One region of the Paenibacillus sp. FSL M8-0142 genome, then DNA from elsewhere that is predicted to be linked to it. Evidence: riboswitches for the same ligand, from Rfam matches in the RefSeq annotation. Region 1 holds a riboswitch; the other holds the start of a gene.

The links. A riboswitch is a leader RNA that binds a small molecule or an ion and turns the genes downstream of it on or off. The one in region 1 is predicted to bind cyclic di-GMP.
Region 2: it holds a riboswitch for cyclic di-GMP, as region 1 does, so the genes downstream of both, NSQ46_RS00835 (hypothetical protein) here and NSQ46_RS16195 (transglutaminase-like domain-containing protein) in region 1, are expected to answer to the same signal.

What each region holds. Positions count from the first base shown of each region.
Region 1 covers NZ_CP152008.1:3,493,437-3,503,923, forward strand. The annotation lists gene NSQ46_RS16190 (collagen binding domain-containing protein) at 309-3,884, opposite strand; gene NSQ46_RS16195 (transglutaminase-like domain-containing protein) at 4,175-4,975, opposite strand; cyclic di-GMP riboswitch class I at 4,989-5,076, opposite strand; cyclic di-GMP riboswitch class I at 5,139-5,225, opposite strand; gene NSQ46_RS16200 (DinB family protein) at 5,377-5,913, opposite strand; gene NSQ46_RS16205 (YafY family protein) at 5,978-6,910, opposite strand; gene NSQ46_RS16210 (DUF896 domain-containing protein) at 7,038-7,274, opposite strand; gene NSQ46_RS16215 (fumarylacetoacetate hydrolase family protein) at 7,411-8,295, opposite strand; gene NSQ46_RS16220 (M81 family metallopeptidase) at 8,387-9,931, opposite strand; gene NSQ46_RS16225 (aminotransferase class III-fold pyridoxal phosphate-dependent enzyme) at 9,928-10,487, opposite strand, start outside.
Region 2 covers NZ_CP152008.1:181,398-191,884, reverse strand. The annotation lists gene NSQ46_RS00870 (ABC transporter ATP-binding protein) at 1-602, shown strand, start outside; gene NSQ46_RS00865 (ABC transporter permease) at 592-2,535, shown strand; gene NSQ46_RS00860 (DinB family protein) at 2,831-3,322, opposite strand; gene NSQ46_RS00855 (MFS transporter) at 3,678-4,895, opposite strand; gene NSQ46_RS00850 (MarR family transcriptional regulator) at 4,888-5,316, opposite strand; gene NSQ46_RS00845 (hypothetical protein) at 5,566-5,811, shown strand; gene NSQ46_RS00840 (aspartyl-phosphate phosphatase Spo0E family protein) at 5,930-6,151, opposite strand; gene NSQ46_RS00835 (hypothetical protein) at 6,808-7,356, opposite strand; cyclic di-GMP riboswitch class I at 7,513-7,607, opposite strand; cyclic di-GMP riboswitch class I at 7,876-7,970, opposite strand; gene NSQ46_RS00830 (FMN-dependent NADH-azoreductase) at 8,169-8,783, opposite strand; gene NSQ46_RS00825 (MFS transporter) at 8,838-10,199, opposite strand; gene NSQ46_RS00820 (TetR/AcrR family transcriptional regulator) at 10,290-10,487, opposite strand, start outside.

The DNA.
Region 1 (10,487 bases):
CTCCTTCACTCCCATAATACTATCGTTATCGGATTATTCAGTCAAGAATGAAGGTTCAAGAAAACGACTTTCCAGACCGTTCGGTCTATATTAATTAAAAAAATACCATTGCTTCAACTATATTGTCTTATTAGCACCTCCTTTTGATGGCTTCATCATATCAATTATAGATCGTTCAGTCAATAATAAATCATAAAATTTTCTTCTCGAACTTTGCCGTTCAGTGCTTAAGCATATGACGGGATGCTGCAAGAAATAAAGCTCTCCCTGCCCAGGTTACTGGACAAGAAGAGCCGAAGTACAACGTGCTATTGTTTCATGTTCATCCGTTTGCGACCTAACCATACACCGAAAGCGATCAGCCCGAGACCCGCCAAATAGAACGGATAAGGACTCGATTCACCCGTTTTTGGAAGCATAGGAACCGTTGGCTGCGGTGTCGAAGCGTTCTCAGAAGGAGTTGGTGCTTCCGGCTTTTGAGGCTCAGGCTCGACGCCTCCTCGGGGAATATCCTCTTCGTCAATATCGACGGTAGGCGTTTCCGGCTCTGTCGGAGGTGTCTCCGGCGTTTGAGGCGTTGTTGGTTCACCTCTTGGAATGTCCTCGTCCGGCACCTCTACCTCACCGGTCGGATTGCCCGGATTACCTGGGTCTGTCGGATTGCCAGGATTCGTTGGGGTCCCCGGGTTACCTGGATCTGTCGGATTGCCTGGATCCGTTGGGTTCCCCGGATTTCCTGGGTCCGTCGGATTGCCCGGATCGGTTGGGCTCCCCGGGTAGCCTGGATCGGTCGGATTGCCAGGATCCGTTGGGTTCTCCGGATCTGTTGGATCTGTTGGATCCGTAGGCTCGCCAGGTATAACCGGCTCTTCCTTGCGGTTTGTAACGATCATTTTCTTAACATGATCTTGATTCTTGATGCTGGAGTCAATCGTTACGTCCCACTTCGCTTGCTCGATCTTATATCCTTCAGGAGCGGCCAGCTCTTCCAAAATATACTCGTCGTACAGCAGCTTTGTAAACAGGATCTTGCCTTCATCATCCGAGGATTTTACGATCGGCGCACGTTTGCCAGCTTTGTCGTAAAGCGCAAACTTGGCTCCCGCCAGCGGCTTCGTCTGTTCGTCCTGATCCACCTTCGTTACTTCCAGGCTTCCCGTTACGCCGCCTCCCGAACCTGAACCGGAGGAAGTACGGACAATAACCTCTTCCGTCGTTTCCCGGATCTCCGTCTTCAGCTGATCTCCTTCAAGAGCCACCTTATTCTGTACTGCCTCTTTATCTTCAGCAATAATGAACGACTGATATTCCAAAATATAGGCCGTAGAGATGTCATTTGTGAATTTCAACTCGAATGTCTCTTTATCACCATCAAGCCTATGGATGGTTAAGGTATAATCCTTCCCTTTAGTCAGTTCTTGGGCTTTTTCCGCTTTTCCGTTTGCATTGATCTTGGTCGCATACAAGCGGAAGGAATCCTCGATCAAGATCTGGTTCGGACTTGGATTATCGATAATTTTTGCGTTGGAAATATGCGACTGACCTTCGTTGATGCGAATTTCCCAGTCGATTTTGTTTCCGTTCTGGGAGCCGCTCTTCTTCACATATTCCCCGCCGTGAGGAATCGTTACGCTGGCGTTCCATGTTGCCTTTTTCGCGCTGCCATCGGACAGCTCCGCAGTATTATCGATTTTGTTGACAATCAATGTACCTTCCAGCGATGTTTTGAATTCAATCCAGTATGCGGATGAGATCGGGCCGACAAAGCGAATGGACAGCTTGTTGCCATTAGTTTCTGATGGTCCTGTCACTTCATATTGAGAAGCGGGAACTAGCGAGCCCTTCTGAACGCCATTCCGTCCTCCAGTCAGCTTCATTTCATAGACCTTGACCGAACCCGGAACAAGCTTCTGATCCTGCTGCAGCACATCGGTAACGATCGCTTCCTGAAGCGAATCAAGATTATAGTTCATCTTGACGTTCCACGTAATTTCTTTGCTGATCGGATTGTAGCTGCCGTCTTTACCGCCGTTATTTTTCGTATAACCATCAGCGGAGAAGCTTGCATCCCGCACAATCGGGCCTTTCACCTTGCCTTCCTCGACCCATGTCATCGAGGCTCTGTTTAAAAAGTCCCATTTGCGATCCTTCAGCCAGTTGATGTTAAACTTCGTTTCATATTCGATCGTATAGGTGGTGTCAATCTTGGAGAACTCGATGATAAAGCCTTCGCGTAAATCATTGTACTTCACCGTGTACTCGCTCGCTGGAACGACTTTACCGTCCGCTTTTACGATTACCGAATCCGGAACGAATTCAAGTCCGCCTTGCGGGAACGTATCCGTGATGACTACATTCTCCATGATGTATTTGGTGCCGTCCGGCTTTTTATCGCCATTGACGGTAATTATCCACTTCGCGGCTTTTGTGTCAAAATTGACGTTCGAGGATCCTTTTACCAGGGCACGGCTTCCGTAGCCCGGAGCCGTTACTTCCTTAGACGCTTCACCCGATACGACTTTGTTCTTGACTGCGTTCCCCTCGGAGCTCAAGCGATCGACCGGCTCCGTCTGGTAAACAATCGTATAAGGCGAATCGATATCCTTCTTGAATTGAAGCTCGAATCCGTGCTTACCTTTAGCTACAGCGGTGTATTCATCCGCTGATACCAAAGCGCTGGCATCCTTCGAATCCCCGTTATACACCTTCAGCGAATCGGCAATCCAGGAATGGTTCTCGCTAACTTGGTCTGTAATGATGGCTTGAGCGCTCGGAATCTTCTTCTCGTTGAAATTGTATTTCACCGTCCAAGTGATGATCCCTGTGTCCTTGTCCTGGCTATATGTCTTATCCAAGAAACTGCCGCGATCTACTGTTACTGTAGCCGTCGATTGGGCATTTTCCATCCCGTCGCCAGTTAGAACAGCGGTGTTCTCAAAACGGGACTGTTCGCCGACAAGCTTCGTCGAAAAGCGAATTTCGTAGGCTTTGCTGATCGTCTCGTCCAAGAATGCAAGCTCCAGTTTGCCGCCACCGCCTGTTTGGACGGTGTACTTGCCGGCATCCAGCTGATCGCCAAGAACCGCTGAGCCGTCACCGTTAACCTGCAGGTTGTATACCTCTACGGAATCCGCGATGAGCTCCAAGCCTTCAGGCATTTCATCGGTGATGACTGCGTGCTTGATTTTATTTAACGATTTGTTGATCTGAACCGACCAATCGATCCGATCTTTGCCAATCGCTTTCCCTTGCTTCTCGATCAGCTTTCCGCCTTGCGGCTTCAGGTTCACGATGACGGTCTGAACCCCGCCCTTTATCGGAATAGCAATAATGATTTCGGTGCTTCCTTTTAGAACTTCCTTCTTGAATTCAGTGCGAATTTCCAGCTTGCCGCTGATGTTGGAATGGCTCTCCACGTAATCATTGAAGGTCATCACAACCTTGCCGTTTCGGTCCACCGTAAAACGGCCAACTTCACCTTGACCGGTAACGAGCGGTGAGTCAATCTCCGTGAAGATTTCAAACTGCTGCGGCAGCTCGAAGGTAAATGAGTCTCCATTTTTGTAGTTGTGACCGTTCGGCAGCTCCCATTCGTAGCCTAGATTAACGGCTGCACCGATATCCAGGCTGCTGTCCGGATTATAAACGGCATCAATGACGGTGCCATCCATGTCGGTTAACACAACTTTGGTTAAAATGCTATCATTATTGATTTCTGATTCGGACGGGCCATAAACATCATCCGTCACTCCATACACTGAATCCTGCACGCTTACCGGTTCTGGAACATTAGTCGATGCATTGACCGTCCAGTCCGATCCTCCAAACCACGTTTGGATCATAAGCAGCAGAGCCAATACGATTCCACTTACTTTTTTCTTCATGATCTCTCCCTCAGCCTCTCCATTACCCTCAATATATTTGGTTCCGATGTCGCTTTCGCGTGCGCAAATCGAGCCAACCATCTCTCGGATCATATGCCGATAAGAGATTTGTTCGTCCATCACCTCCGCATACTTTTATTTGGCGCACGATACATTGGTGCCTGTATTTTCCTTAAGAACCAATTGAGCTTCTAGCATTGTAACGCCCGATTCTGAATATTTTCTGAATAAAAACCCGAATAAGCCTTGGACAATGGTCCAAAGCTTAAGGTTTTAGCTATAAAATTATTTTAATAATACTTGGCTGCAGAATAGCGAGATGCCTCTTTAATCATTTTGAAACCGGCACCCTTGCTCTTCCATCCCGCATCAACGGTCGTGTCGATCGTTACCCACCGCCCGTTCAGGTAAACCTCATTCCAAGCGTGGTAAACGTCAACATAATCCGTTGTCCCCATTACAAGCTTAGTCGGAATGTCCACGCTCCGCAGCATGGATGCGAACAGAGAGGCGTAATCATAACACATGCCTTTTTTCCCTGACAGCGTGCGGTCAATATCGGGAAGATAGTCCGTCAGCTCACTGGATGCGAGTGCTTTGTCGTACCGGATCGTATCGACGATATATTCGTGGATCAACTTTACTTTTTCCTCGTCGGTGTCTGCGGACCGAGTTAGCTTCTTTGCAAGCTGAGCCGCCTTGTCGCTTGAACGCCAATCGATGTTTTGTACCGAGTTCAAAAATACCTTGCTGCTATTGGTCAGTTGAAGCTTAACTTCCGCTTCTTGAACGATCTTATACTTGGTACCGTTGACCTGCTCCAGCACTTTTATGGTATAACGACCGTTTCCCATTTGCAGCGGAAAGGTCTCCTGCTGCTTGTCCGCTAAAAGCGTATATGTATACTTGTTTTGCCCTTTTGCAATCATAAGCTTCGTCTTCACGTCCGCTTTCACGTCATAGCGAACGGCGATGACTCCGCGATCAAGCTGCTCCAGATCCAGCCAATCTCCCGTTTGGGAAGCATGTACAACCGGAGCCAATACGAATAACGCAATAAACCCTACAATAGCCAACACCATGTTGCGCATACTATAAACTCCCTTCGGTAGCCAGGCTGCCATTGACGGTTCATCAAGAAGGCCCTGTGGCTTTGCGTCCTTATCTTTCGACAAGTTTGCCGTTATCGTAGTAGAGTTTTCAAAGAATTAATTGAATAAAAATCTCATATAAAAAACAAAAAAAGCATCTTCGTTCGGTAGCTGGCTGCCATTGATGGTTTATCAAGAAGGCCCTATAGCTTTGCGTCCTTGCCTTTCGACAAGTTTGCCATTTATCGTGAGTAGCTTTATGTGAGTTCATCATACCAAATATCTCTAATTCTATCAAGCAAATTTTGAGATTCATAGACGAGGATCGACAACAAAAAAACGTCTCCACTGAGACGCTCTTTTGTCAATTCCGCTTGATCATCAATCCATTAGGGGAGTCCTTAGAGGGACAGCTCCTTTTTTAACCGATCGAGCTGCAGCAGGTGGTGCCTGTAATGCATCTCTACCAGCAGAAACCACTCTTTGGCGTTTAAGGCTCCGAATCCGGGATGAGGAATCGTGATGCTGCTGTCTGCTTGACGCACAACCGGTTCCGTTCGCTTCATCCGCTCCACTACGCCCTGAAGACCTTCAACTAACTGCTCTTTGCTCGTCGGCTGCTGCGGCGTGTACTGCGGAGACGCCGGAATTCGTATCCTGACAGGAGGAAAACTTCCAAGCTCGAATACCGCCTTGCCTCTCTCCGTTTTTTCCCCAGGGGATTCGACGGCCGTTTCGTTTCCGGCCAAACATTGGTCGACATTGCGCAGATGCATATATTGAGCCGATTGAATCAAATGCATGTACATTTGCCCAATGGACCATTCCTCTTCGTTCGGCTTGATATGCAGCTCCTCCAGCTCCAGGTGTCCCAGCTCGTTTAAATACACCGCTACTGTTGTTTCAAACGCCTGCAAAGCTTCTACTGTATTTCTCATCATGATATCTCCTCTTCCATCTGGTATATACCCAATATAAAAAAACGCTCCTGACAACAGCGTGTCAGTAGCGTTTTCGTATTTTTTCAGCTTCTTCTCGAATCCGGTTACGAAAGGAATCAGGTTCCAGCACCTCCACGTCCCCACCCCAGCTGAGAATATAGGGGAGCAATTCTTCCGGCTGTCTGACTCGAAAGCGGACCAGAAGACCGTGTTCCCTTTGCTCAGAAGCTTCGATATAGAAGCTCGCGGTCTCGGTGATTTTATCGGCAATTTCCGGATTTACTTGAATCGTCACATGAACGTTACGATCGTCAGGCGGACGATATTGACTCAGCTTAAATCCTTGGGGAAGGTTAAACCTTTCCTCTAAGACCGTAACATCCCTCATGCGCGATAATCGAAAATGACGGATCTCCTGACGCAGCTCGCAGCGTGCGATCATGATCCAATTCCCTTGGACGAGCACAAGGCCATATGGAGCAACGATCCGGTCGCTCATCCGTTTTCCATCCGAATCCGGTATTTTTTTCAGGTAACGCATCCTTATCTTCCGCCGCTCCAAAATGGCACCCCGAACCTGTCCAAGCTCGTTCTCCCCCTGTCCGCCGGGATGAAGAAACTGCATCGTTTCCCGGACATCCGCTGAGGCCTCACGAATGGGTTCAGGAAGTATCGCTTCAATCTTGCTTCGAGCTGCCCTCGCAGCTGCTTTGTAGTCGCCATCCAGCCGCTGCTCAATCATATCCGTCCCCATGAGCAATGCCACCGCCTCTTCCGCAGTAAAACCAACCGGCGGCAAAAAGTAACCTTCCATTAGGGAGTACCCGTATCCTGGAGACCCAAGTATCGGAACCCCGGCTTCGCTGAGCGCTTGCATGTCTCGATATATCGTCCGCACGCTTGTCTCGAAATGGGCAGCCAAATCTTCCGCCCGCAGCACCTTGCTCCGCTGCAATTCAAGCATGATGGCGAACTGGCGCTCGGTTTTGTTCATCGTTTCTCCCCTCCGCTAGTACATAAAAACCCGGAAAACGGACAACCAACATTGTCTGTCTTCCGGGATCATAAATGGGACCTGGTCAATCATCCATATTACGGACCATTGCTTTATGAGATGAAGCTTAATTCAGCTTTGACCGATTCTGTTGCTGGGTTATTCTCAATTTTTCAGGGGTAACATCGTCACCATTCGGGTCTACAACCTTCAGGGTAGACATCGTGGAGAGAACCTGGCCCCGGATGTCTTTCAAGTATTCCTGGCGAAGCTTTTGCTGTTCGGTATATTCTTCTTGGGTCAAGCCTTCGGATTTCTGCTTGCGGCTCAGTTCATTGATTCTATGCAATGAAGGAATGGTCATCGTTATCGTTCATCCTTCCATATAATTAAGATGTAATTGTTAGTTTACTGTAAAAGGATTGAACTTGCAATAGAACCAGTCCCGGCCCTGCTGATCTGCTAATGTGCATACTCCAAAGTGGATTGCACCTGTATCGCTACCGCTCCAGCACCATCCGGTTGGTCAGTGTGCCTAGCTTCTCAATCTCGACGGTAACCATGTCACCGTCCTTCAGGTAGGCTCGTTGATCGGCAGGACGCCCAAGCATAACCCCTTCAGGTGTTCCTGTCAAAATAAGATCCCCCGGCTCCAATGTCATAAACCTCGAAACATAACTCACGATTTCATCACACGGAAAAATCATATCCGCTGTATTGGACTGCTGTCGCACCTCGCCGTTTACTTCGCAGCGGATGGCGAGTCGATTCGGGTCGCCCACCTCATCGGAGGTTACCACATACGGGCCGAGCGGCAGAAATTTGTCGCACGACTTGCCGAGAAGCCATTGCGAGGTTCGCATCTGCAAATCCCTTGCCGAAAGATCATTGGCATTGCAGTAGCCAAAAACATAATCAAGCGCGCTGCTCTTATCGACGTGTTTGGCCGTCGATCCGATGACAATCGCTAGCTCAGCTTCATAATCGACTTGATCGCTTTCGCGGGGGAGAGGGACTGCCTCCCCGTGTCCGGCCAGCGAATTGGTGAATTTATTGAACAAAATCGGATATTCGGGTATTTCGGAGTTGGTCTCCCTTGCGTGCCGAAGGTAATTCAGTCCCACACAGATGATTTTCCCCGGATGGTTCACGCACGGAGCTAACGTAAGCGCAGCTTCATCAAGAAGCTCCGTTTCCGCATCGAGTGATCTAGCCACCAAGTCTTGAAGCGCTGCCCTTGCAGCCGCTCCGCCTTTGAGGAGCTGCTCGATCGTGCTGGGCATATCGGTTTGATGCAGCGATGCCCCGGCGACATCCAGTACCCCTCCGTCCAATTTGACTCCAAGTCTATATTCTCCTTCTCGCACAAAGGTCAGCAATTTCATCGGTCCATGTTCCTTTCTTTTAAAGGATGACTTAACCCATAGTATAACATTCTATCGCGCGCATATAATTCGAACTCATCGTTCAATCCTATCATTTCTTAGTTCGAATACTTTGCGGTTCAGAAACAAATTGCAGGCAGCGCACAACCGGTGCTAACTCCTCATCCAGCGGGTAAACCGGTCGAAGGACATGCCGAAAATCAAAATGCTTCAGATTCACGCTGCAGCAGCCGGGCGAATCCACATGAATGACGCTCGTCGCCGCTTCTCCGAACGAAGCTTCCCATGCAACGGCTGACTTTACGGCAATGATCCGATAATCTCCCGGCCAAACGCCCACCGATCGCACATGGCCGATATCCCATGGCGGAATACGGTGTTCCGTCAGAATCAGCGTCAGGCTTCCGCACTGAATCAACGCCGTCCGGCCCATCGATGCAAAATGCCCCTTCATATAAGGACCTGCATGCTGAAAGTCGCCGTCAAACAACAGCCGAACTTTTCCTGTAACCCTAACGGGATCCCCATGCAGCCGGTCATGCCTGCCGCCGACGAAGGATTCGAAGATCCCGCCGATACCGGATCGGAAAGCTGCTTCTACTGCAGCCTTATCCGCGATCACCATAAGTCCCTTCTCTCTCAGTTCAATCAGGCAGCGGAGAAGATGGGTTGCGTCGCCCGGTGAGCCTCCCCCTACGTTGTCGGATCCTTCAGCCAATACGATTAATCCGGGCGGCTGGATCAAGGCTTCCGCGATTGCCTCCGAAGGCGGCAGGACCTTGATCCAAAAGCGCTCCTTCCACTCGACGGCCCGCTGTCCCAACTCGACTGCATAACGTTTTGCAAGCTCCACGTCTCCGTCAGTCGTTACAACACAGCACATCCCCGTATAAGGCGTGTCTGCATAAGGGAATCCTCCCACAACGGACACGTTAAGTACCCGGGAATCCTGCTCAATCGCATGCGCGCGGTCCAGCAGGTCTTTCATCGGTCCCTGATCCGTCGTCATAGCCTGGGGAACGACCAGCATGCCGGTAAAAGCGCATGCTCGTGCAGGACGAATCGTCCCCAAGATGTATTGCTTCAGCAAGCTGAATGCTTCGATTGCACGCTCATACATGTCTATATGCGGATAAGTGTCGTAACCGATCATAATATCCACGGCTTCCAGCATACCCGGGCTGATATTTCCGTGCATGTCGAAGGTCACGGCGATTGGAAAATTGCGGCCGAGCCGGACGCGAAGAAGCTTCAACAGTTCACCCTCGGGGTCTGCTCGCCCTTCGGCAACCATGGCGCCGTGCAGGATCAGAATTAAACCGTCTGCATGCCGACTCACGGAATCGGAAACCGCCTTTAACAGGGTGGATATCGCGTCCTCCGTCACAAGCCCCCCGGGTGTGGCCGAAGTATAGACACCGGGAACCAGTTCGATGCCGTCCTGTTCTGCCGCATCAATGACGCCGCCCATGGTGGTGCGAGTTCCTTTGTACCTGTCCTTGAATTCATCGCCTCCCTCCGTCCACTCGCCACGAAATGCGCCGAGTCCTGTCTTGAACGGGGCAAAGGTGTTGGTCTCATGGTACATGCCTGCAACGGCAATTCGCATGCGCTTAGCGGTTGGACAGCCATTCATGACTTGTGTTCCTCCCATCGTGCAAACACGCGGTTTGCCGCTTCAAGCGTTTCCTGGAGCTCGGCTTCACCATGAGCGGCTGATACATACCATAGTCCGTTTTGTCTAAGCAGCACGCCTTCCTCCAGCATTTCTCGGGCAAAAGCAATATATCGATCGGCATCCCGTTTCTGAAACGCTTCGAAGCTGTCCACCTGCCTTTCGGTTGTGAACATAAGGTGGAAGACAGGCCCAGCTTGATTGACGATACCTTGAATGTCGTGATCCTTCATCGCTTGACGCAGCCCTTCCGACAGATCCGCTGCAAACTTTTCCATCCGTGCAAATACGGCGCCGCCGTCACGGGACAGCTCGTTGATCGTGGCGACCGCAGCGGTGGTGGCCACGCAGTTCCCGTTCAGCGTTCCGAGATGGCTGACTGTACCGTCCGCGATGAGTTCCATAATATCCGCGCGTCCGGCTACGCCGCTGATGGCAATGCCCCCTCCCAGCGCTTTGCCGATCGTAATGAGATCGGGCATGATGCGGTATACGCCGTGCGCCCCGCCAAGTCCAA
Region 2 (10,487 bases), 3.3 Mb from region 1:
CCTCTATCGATAAAGTCAGCCTCGGCAGCATCAAAATCGAGGGCAAGGAATTCACCGGCATGAAGGAGAAGGAGCTTGCAGAGTTCCGGAAACACCACTTGGGCTTTATTTTCCAGGATTACAATCTGCTCGACACCCTGACCGTCAAGGAAAATGTCCTGCTCCCGCTGTCCATCAAGAAAGTATCCAAGAAGGAGGCCGATCAGAAATTCCAGCGCATTGCGACAGAGCTTGGAATCTATGACCTCAAGGATAAATATCCGAACCAAATTTCCGGCGGTCAGAAGCAGCGGACCTCGGCGGCGCGGGCGTTCATCCATGATCCGAGCATTATATTCGCCGATGAACCGACCGGGGCGCTGGATTCCAAATCGGCCTCGGACCTGCTCAACAAGCTGAGCGATTTGAACCAGAAGATCCACTCGACGATCATCATGGTGACCCATGATCCAGGCGCAGCCAGCTACTGCAGCCGGGTCGTCTTTATCAAAGACGGTCAAATCTATACGCAGCTGAACAAGGGCGAGCAGTCGAGACAAGCGTTCTTCAACGATATTATCAAAACCCAAGGCGTGCTGGGCGGTGTGCAGCATGAACATTAATTATCTGATCTACCGTAATTTGAAGAAAAATATTAAAAATTATTATCTGTACGTTTTCGCGCTGATTTTCAGTGTCGGCTTGTACTTCTCCTTCGTTACGCTGCAGTACGATCCATCCATGGATGAAGTGAAGGGCTCGGTGAAAGGAGCCGCCGGACTCGGGGCCGCCTCGGTGCTGCTGGTAGCAATTGTCGCCATCTTCCTGCTCTACGCCAATACGATATTCATCAAACGCCGAAGCAAGGAGATCGGGCTGTTCCAGCTGATCGGGCTCACCAAGGGAAAAATCTTCAGGATCCTGAGCGCGGAAAATCTGATCCTGTATTTCGGCTCGATGGTGATTGGCGTTCTTGCCGGCTTCGCCGCTTCCCGGCTGATCCTGATGATTCTGTTCAAGGTGACCGGCGTCGAAAGCGAGGCCACCCTTAGATTTTCCAGCCAAGCCTTGATCCAGACGGCCATCGTATTCGCCGCCATCTACATTCTGATCATGGTCATGAATTTCACATTCATTAAGGGACAGAGCATCCTGTCGCTCTTCCGGGTCGTATCGACCACCGAGAACCGCGTCCGGAAAATGTCGGTTGGCGAGATGATTCTCGGGCTGCTCGGCGTCGGGCTCATCCTGGTCGGTTACTATGTATCCACCAAGCTGTTCAGCGGTGATTTCACAAACATGAATGAATTGTTTATGGCGATGGTCTTCATTCTTGGGTCGGTCATTATCGGAACCTACCTGTTCTACAAGGGATCGGTCAGCTTTATTTTCAATCTGATCCGCAAGAGCAAGGGCGGGTATCTGTCGGTGAACGAGGTGCTCTCGCTCTCCTCGATCATGTTCCGGATGAAGTCGAACGCCCTGCTGCTCACCATTATCACAACCGTCTCAGCGCTCGCCATCGGGCTGCTGTCGCTAAGCTACATCTCGTATTATTCGGCGGAGAAGTCGGCGCAGCAAAGCGTTCCGAATCATTTTGCCATCGCGGTACAGGACGATCTTGCAGCCTTCACGCATGCGCTTGCGGAGGCGGATATTGAATTCAAGCAGACCGATCGGGACGTGATTCAGGTGGACGTCGACGTCTCCAGGATTATCGGTTCCAGCTTTGAAGAAACGGGACAGACCGGCTCCATGATCATCGGGGTCATCAGTGATGAAGGAATTAAAGACGTGGACCTATCCCCGGAAGAAACGCTGTTTACGGGTTCAAGCGATGCGATCCAGCAGTTCATGTCCATTCAGGCCACAGGACAGATTGAGCTTAGCGGAAGCAAGGAGAGCATTCCGCAACAGCTGATCGGAACGAACAAGGACTCCTACATCTCGGTTAATTTTTCCAACGGCGGCCTGCCGACCGCCATTGTCGACCAAACCGTATTTGAACGGTTAATGCAGGATCTCGATCCCAAGATCCAGAAGGGAACGACTGTCTACCATGGCATCGATATCGTAGATCCAGCGGCCATCAATCAGGCGAACCAAGTATACATGGATCTGGGGATTGGGGAACATCCCGGTAATTTCTCCCAAATCGGGATGATCACGGACCAGAAGATCAACATGGGGCTAATCATGTTTATCGTTGGCTTCCTTGGCCTAACCTTCCTTATTACTTCCGGTTGTATCCTGTACTTTAAGCAGATGGATGAAGGCGAGGAAGAGAAGCCGACCTACACGATTCTGCGTAAGCTCGGGTACACTCAGGGAAATCTGCTCCGGGGCATTCAGTTCAAGCAGCTCTTTAACTTCGGCATTCCGCTGATTGTGGGATTGTCGCACAGCTACTTTGCGGTTAAATCGGGCTGGTTCTTCTTTGGAACCGAACTTTGGACTCCAATGGTTATCGTCATGCTGCTGTACACGGCGCTGTATTCCATCTTCGGCCTGCTGTCCGTGATGTTCTACAAGCGAGTCATTAAAGAGGCGCTTTAAGTAGGGGAACAATATACAAGCAAGTTTGAGGGTTCTTCGAGCGTCTGGGTTTGTTCAAGTTAATAGAATGAAGAAGGTTAGCTAAATCATATAGAAAGCCAGTTTCGGTTGAGCCCGAAGCTGGCTTTATTTTCGCTTGAAGGTTCATTTTTTCAAGTTAAGAATCATTAGAAGCGGAGCGTGCCCTTTATCCCCTGACTTCAGCAAACGAAATGGGATTAGAGGAAACCCGGGGATAAGAGGGATCGGAAGTACAATCCGCATGTGCAGTGCTGAGAACACCCCTCCTCTAACATTACCAATCCAGCGCCCTGCAGCTCTTCTGCAGCTTGCGGATGTAAACAATCTGGCCGATATGATAAGCATTATGTGTTGCAGCGTTGCTGATGATCTCCCACCACTTGGCCGGCTCCGGAAAACCGCTAACATCCTTCTCCAGGGTATCCGCAGACTCGGACAGCAGCGGCTGCCATCCTAGTAAAACCTCCAGCAGTCGTTTCCTTAGCTCGGCAAACGTCACATGATCCGGAAGGAGAAGGCTGAGATTATTGTCTTCAATTGCAGGCACCGCATCCATACGTTCTTCCCTGTACCGGGTCTGCCACGTTTCATTCCAATAGAGCAGATGCTGAACGATCTCTGCAATGCTGTGACTGTCGTTCGCCGGCGTCCAGAACGCCTCGTCCTCCGTCAGATCCCGGGTGGACTGCTGGAAGGGAATATACCAGCTCGGATCATTCGCACCCGCGAGCAGCTGATTTCTTAACACGTCACTTGCATGCGCCATAAATGCCTCACTCCTCCACGAAAAAATAAATGAGACGCACAGACAATCATTATTCATTGTATAACAGGTCATGTGTGCGGAGATCGGATGAAACGACTATAAACGTTTTTTCCTGAAGAGCTACCACTTAAGCCACAACCCCCTTGTTTACTTTCCTTATGCATCCCGGTTAGGACATGGGGTACAACAGAAAAAGCCTGCAGATCTGCTCCTTACGGAGGTTAATCTACAGGCTTAAGACGGCTCTAAGTGGGCCAGAGAGTGTTTAATGGCGAGCGTCTGGAACTGGAACCTTGTCGTGCCAAATCCAAGGCCAAGGAGCCGTCACCTAAGCTTCTCTGAATACGAATCTTGGTTAGGCAGCCGTTCGGGCAGCCTTCTCTCGGCTTTCTCGTTTCCCGACGAGGAAATAATACAGAATCACCGACAGCGCCAGCAGGACCGCTATGGTCATGTACATGCCCCGGAACCCTGCCAGCGGCGTAAGGAAGCCAAGAAGGAGCGGACCGAACCCGATGCCGACGTCCACAAAAATGTAAAAGGTCGATGTTGCAAGACCGATCCGGTGCGCCGGAGAGCGTTTAATGGCGAGCGCCTGGGAGCTGGACTGTGTCGTGCCGTATCCGAGGCCTACGAACACCGCGGACAGCAGAAGGGTTATTCCATGATGTGCCAGACCGAGCAGCAGGATCCCGATCGCAAAGGATACGATAGCCGGATACATCACAACATTCGCTCCCCGGTGGTCAAACCAGCGTCCGGTAAACGGCCGGGACAGAATCACCACGATCGCATACACGATGAAGAAGTAGGTTGCCGCTTCCACCAGCCCGATTTCCCCCGCAAAGATCTTCAGGTACGACAAAATGCTCGAATATCCAAAGCCCATCACAAAGCTTATGATCGAAATCGGAAGCGCCTTGAGCTCAATGAAGTTGGATAGCCGGAAGCCCTTCATCTCCCGTGCCTGTTCGGCGGTGAGCACCAGCTTCGGAATGCGCATGAATAACGAGGATACCAATGAGAGCACGCCCAGGATTGCACAAAGGACAAAATTGCCTGTCATGGAGGCATGCTCCAGAATCATAAGTCCGATGAAAGGGCCGATTGCCGATGCAATGATGATGCTGACACCATAATAACCTGTCCCTTCACCCCTTCTCGAGTTTGGAATCAAGCTCGCGGCAATCGTGCCGGTCGCGGTAGAGGCCAGCGCGAAGGCCAGGCCGTGGAGGAAACGGACGATGAGCAGCACCGCTAAGCTGTTAATGATGAAATACAAACCGATTAAGACGCTGAATGAGACCAATCCGGTCAACAGCAGCGGTCTTCGTCCGACCCTCTCGATAATGCTGCCTCCGATCAGCCGCCCGATCAGCGCCCCCACCACGAAGATACTGGAAGCAAAGCCGGCCATTCCAGTCGATGCATGGAATTCCTCAGCTGCATAAGTGGGCATAATAACAACCAATAGATAAAAACAAAGAAAGAGCAGGAAATTGACGCCGAACACAATCAAAAAGTCCTTGCTCCATAAACGATCTTGGGAGTTTTCTTGCTGCAAGTTAATCACCTTTTCTTATAATGTTATCCCTGACTGTCTCCATGACACGGATGACGCTGGCTTGTTCCTCAGCGGAGACACCTTCCATAATCTCCATCTCGTAGTCATCGAATAATTGACGAATCTGCAACGCGACATCGATGCCCTTACTTGATAAACGGATTCGCTTCTCCCGCTTGTCCGATGCCGGGATCTGCTCCACATAACCCAGCTTGATCAATGCGTTCACCGTTCTAGTCACCGTGGGCTTCTCTACATACAAAACTTTGGACAATTCCACCAAGGTCATCGATTGGTTCGCGTCCAGATAATACATGATCGACCACTGGGCATAATACAGCCCAAAAACCTCGAGCCGCCGGTTCAGTTCATTGACGAACGGGCGGTACAGTCTGAAGTACTGCTGAAAAAAATGTCGGTGGGTGCTCATGGGGAAACCTCCATCCAATTGGTTACTCAAGGTAACTATTTGATTATAGAGTAGTGTTCCGAAAATGTCCAGACATAATGTCTGGTATTCTGATCCTTTTACTCGACGATGCATCAGTTCACCTAACAATGCCCATCGACCGTTTTTCAACACAGGTTATTCAGAATATATTCAGATTTATATGATTTAATTGGTATATTCCATCCGTCTTCTAGACAGATATTACAGGATTTGTGTGGTGAGGATGAATTGACGTTATCGGAAATACAACAAGAAGCGCTGGAACAGGCCAAGAAGCATGGGAGACTTGTCCGCTGGAAGAAAGGCGGATACTGGACGTATGATGGTGTCTTGACGAAGGCAAGCGGTGATTCGCCATCTGTACCCAACTTGGAATGGTATTGCCGAACCAATACGATTTTCGCGCTTGTTAGGCGCGGGTACATTACAATGGATAATTGGAGCAGCTGTTCGCTCGTACAGAAAAATGATTGAATCCAAGCACCTGACTTGAAATGGCTTCCCTTAAAGCTGGAAGCACCATATCTTTAAGCAAATAACCCCAGAAGGTCGAGAATCGACATCCGGGGTTCTATTTTTTATGGAGGACTTATTACTCATGGCTTGGTTTATTTAACTTTGCGCACTTTCTATTGATCTCTTCCTCATGGCTTTTTAATTCCATGTAACGGACAATCAGCTTATCGAACGACTGCGAAAGTGCGACAACATCTTGATGTACGAATTCAAGACTGCCGGCCATTCGCTCAAGTTCCCTCCTGAGATATTCGAGCTCGTCGGATACATGCTTCAGTTCGTTCTCTATAGAAACCATCACATCCACCCACCCCCGTCGTAGCAAGTGATTTATGACAGCTGCCAACGTTTTTGCGGCAAACCTTCTCAAACAGAGAGTTGATCGCTCATTCCTAAACGAACAAACCGTTAAAGCATGCTCCTCTTCATGAAATGTTGAAGGCTACCCGATTCAGTTTCTGCAGCGGCGTCAGGTCAGCAGGGTTATCTAAAATAAACAGTTCCCTATTCAATCGTTGTCGCATGGCGGATCAGAGGTTTCCGTCGTATTCGGCCAATTGCAGGGATCGTGGTTGCATATGAGCGTCCACAACAGCCTCTGCAGCTTCGCGTCACCACCCTTTCGACGGGTTTGCGATAGATTGTACGAATTATGAATTAGGTTTAAATTTTAACTATCTGTCATCAGTGGCTTGCCTATAATTATAAAATTTTACTTTAATAAATAAAATACCCATAATTGGGTAATTAGTGCTTATGTATTGCCTATATCTTCATGTAAATTTTCTTAGGAATGCCCCTTTATGATTGACTCTCGTTTTGGCGTATATCTTTTTGATGAAAGTACGGACCGTGCTTTGACTGATTCCATAAATATCCGCAATTTCAGGCACGTTTTTATTTTCCAGCCATTCGTAGGCGATTTCTTTCTCGCGGTTTGTTAATTCATATTGGTCAAAGAGTGAGTAGGTCAGCTCTTTTTGTAGCATGGGATCCTTTTGGGGTAACTTTTTCTTCAATATTTTTGGCCAGATGTTCAATGAGGGGCAGTACAAATGTAACCTCGTGAAAGTAATGAAAACAGAGGCTGAGGTAGCCTATAATAACATGATTTATTCGTATTGGCGTGCAAACGCAGGACAGCTCTGCAAACAATTTATTGCTGTGCTCGGCGCCGATTACGACTGAGACCGATTGATTTTCCATGGATAACGCAATGGCATTGATTCCCGCCTTGTTCATAGCAGAAGATGTTCCGATTTTCAAATGATTTCTTTCAAAATAACCTTTTAACAGCTCCGTCCCGCAATAATCGATAACGGTTCCCTCTGGGTCCGCAATCACAAATAAATAAGGTATAGACAGCAAATCGTTCATATTCCTGGTTTCCTCTTGCAACAGATACAGGATTTCTTTTCGCTCGATCAGCCTTTCTTTAATTTCAGAGATGCTGAGGATATTAGGAAAATGATCGTTTACTTTCAGCAATGTTCTTTGGCCCATTATTTTCCCTTCTTCCTTGTTAAGAATAAGTGATTAATAATGAAATCGATCTCCTATTTATCGCCGCTGTGAAGATTCGGTAGCTCTTAGCGAAAAATAAAAAACCTCCATCCATGAAGATTACCATAGCAAAATAGGACGGAGGCTTCCGTCGTATTCGGCAACTGGCTGGCATCACGTATCTTAGCAGATTCGCATTAGCCCCTATAGCTTTGCGTCGCCACTTTTCAGTGGGTTTGCTATTATCGTACGAAACGATTCGATTGGTTTGCTGTCAAAGACGCTGCCGCATGAATATTCCTTGTTATCCGCTGAGAGTTGAACTGCTGTAGTTATACCGCGCTGCGGGAAATCATGTTCCGCATCATTCACCTCCTTTCAGGCAATTGACCGTAACTTTTAAGGAACAGGCAGTTACTGCAGGAGCCTCCCTATAAAAATTTGTGAACAACAAATAGCCTCCGTCAGCTTGTAGACATAGGTAGTAACTAGCAAGAAGTGACGGAGGCTTCCGTCGTATTCGGCAACTGGCTGGCATCGCGGTTCTATGCAGAACCCCATTAGCCCCTATAGCTTTGCGTCGCCACTTTTCAGTGGGTTTGCGATTATCGTACGAACGATTCAATTGTCGAAAGATACAACATATAGTTCTGAATGAATGACCTAATCAAACTATAACTTACATTGTTTTTCATTGAATATAGGCTTCATGACTCAAATTCCCGACAATTACCTGCTGAATTTTGTAATTTTTTGTCACAAAGTAACTAGCAGAGCGTGTAATATGTCAAAATAACCAGCTTCTCCATGATTTAAAAAAGCTTTGCCGCTTCGGCTGCCCGCCGAAGGCCTTCCTCAATGATTTCCTCGCTTCGATCCCGGAATTGATTATGCCCCTCAATGATAATCGTAGTAATGTCGGTAATCCCGAACACGTTGAGATGATTTTTTACGAAGCTGACCGCCATCTCGGATGGATCGCCCTCCGCATAGATCCCGCCTCTAGCATTCAGCAGTGCTGCTTTTTTGTCACCCAACAGACCGACCAAGCCCTGCTCCGTATATTTGAACGTTTTACGCGGATGATGCATGTAGTCCAGGTAGGCATGCAGCACTGCAGGAACCGTCAGATTCCAGAGCGGGAAGGCAAACACCAATTTGTCGGCGGCAAGAAATTGCTCCAAGTGCCGGTTGACGATGTCCCGAACGGCCTGCTCTTCCTCCGAAAGCTCCATGCTCATGGCTGACTTGAAATTCCCGCTAATCATAATGTCGTCCAGAAGGGGAATGCGTTCCCGGTACAGGTCGACCTCAACCACCGCATCATTCGGATGTGCCTCGCGGTAGCTATTGAAAAATGCGTCGTATAATCTGCTTGTGACGGCCCCTTGGCGGTTGTTGGCTTTAATGAATAAAGTGGTTGTCATTAGAATCTCCTCCTATATTTTGTAATCAAAGTGAATGGACTCAAAGCTGCGATATCAGCTTCCCGCCGCTCTTATATGACCGTGCTCCGTTTTCCCGAACCTTAGGGAATAGAAAATCAGCATGGCGAGCAGCAGCCCGGCTAGCACCAGATAAATATTGCTGTAAATTTGTCCCTTGGCATAGGCATACAAGGGGTTCCACGATACCCCGGAGCGGATATCCAGCATTGTTCCGTACACACCGGAAGCGATCCCGGCCGAAATAAAATTCAGCATCTGCATCAGCCCCATTCCGATGCCGGCCTGCTCTTTCGCTAAGCTGAGGGAGACGGAATTGGATAGTGCAATCATCCCGAACGTCTGCCCGACATTGCCTAGAATCAGGAAGAACGCAACCGCGACGGCTGAAATGGCGGAGAACGTGGATAAGAGTACAAAGCACGCGACCAACATAATCATGCCGGTTAGAAACAGATACGTGTTCCCTTTGGCATCGGCCAGCTTCCCCCCTGTCTTCCCGAGCAGAGCGGAGGCCGCGGCGGCCGGCACCATGACAAATCCGATCCAACCTGGAGGCAGCGCATGAATCTCTGCCAGCAGCAACGGGCTTAGAAAATGCAGCGCAAAGGCCGCGCCGCTGAACAGAAACATGATGACAAGCCTAACCGAATACTCTCGATTCCGGAACAAAACCGGGCTCACGAACGGGACGGATGCACGATGAATCCGGACAATGAACAACGCGGCTACCAGCAGTCCGGCTAGCGGAAGCCACCAGATTCCGTTCGTTATTCCCAGCAGCAGACAAGTGATCGCGACAGCCAGCAGGCCGCCTCCCAGCAGGTCGAATGATCCTGGCACCTGAGGGTCTTCGTCCTTCAGATATTTCCGGTAAAAAGGAAGCGTGATGAGAATCAGCAAAGGGATGCTGAACAGCCAGCGCCAATGAGCAAAGCCGGCCACTAGCGAGGACACCACCGGCCCAAGCGCGCTGCCGATGGACAATCCAATAAAGGCTGTCGCCATGGCTGCTCCTCTTCGCTCCGGCGGGAAGTAGCGAATCGGTATAAGCGTTGCCGCCGCCGGTATCGCCGCCGCGCCGATCGCCTGAAGGCATCTTGCAGCCAGGACCATCCAGAATGCCTGGGAGACGAGGCCGACCAGAGAGCCGGCCGCGAACAGCAGCAGACCGAATGACAGCAAATTTTTGAGCTGGTAGCGTTCGGTCAGCTTCCCGTACAGAACCGTGCCGATCCCGTACAGCAGGGAATACGAGGAAGTTACCCAGCTAACCTGAGCGGTGCTCAAGCTGAATTCCTCTCGCATGTCCGGCAGGACAAAGTTAAACATCAATCCGCTCATAGCGGACAGACACAGCGTGAACATGAGGACACGCATCAGCTTCCGAGTCTCCATTAGAGCTTCACCCTCCTTGTGAGTAGAAAATTTTAAACAGCGAGATTAGCATGTCTGTCAGTACTTACTGACGTATGCTTTGAAAAAAAACTAGGGGGTTAACGCCCTAGCAAAAATCCGCACACTCTCCTCAATAAAGTCATCCAGCGTTACGGAAGGAAATATCTCCTTGGAATCCAGCTCGTTCATGAACGCGCCAAAGTTCATCATCATAAACGAGATCGCCCGCAGCTCGGGATCTCCGGCAACCAGCTTCCCCTTCTCCGTCATGATCGTAAAATATTTCGT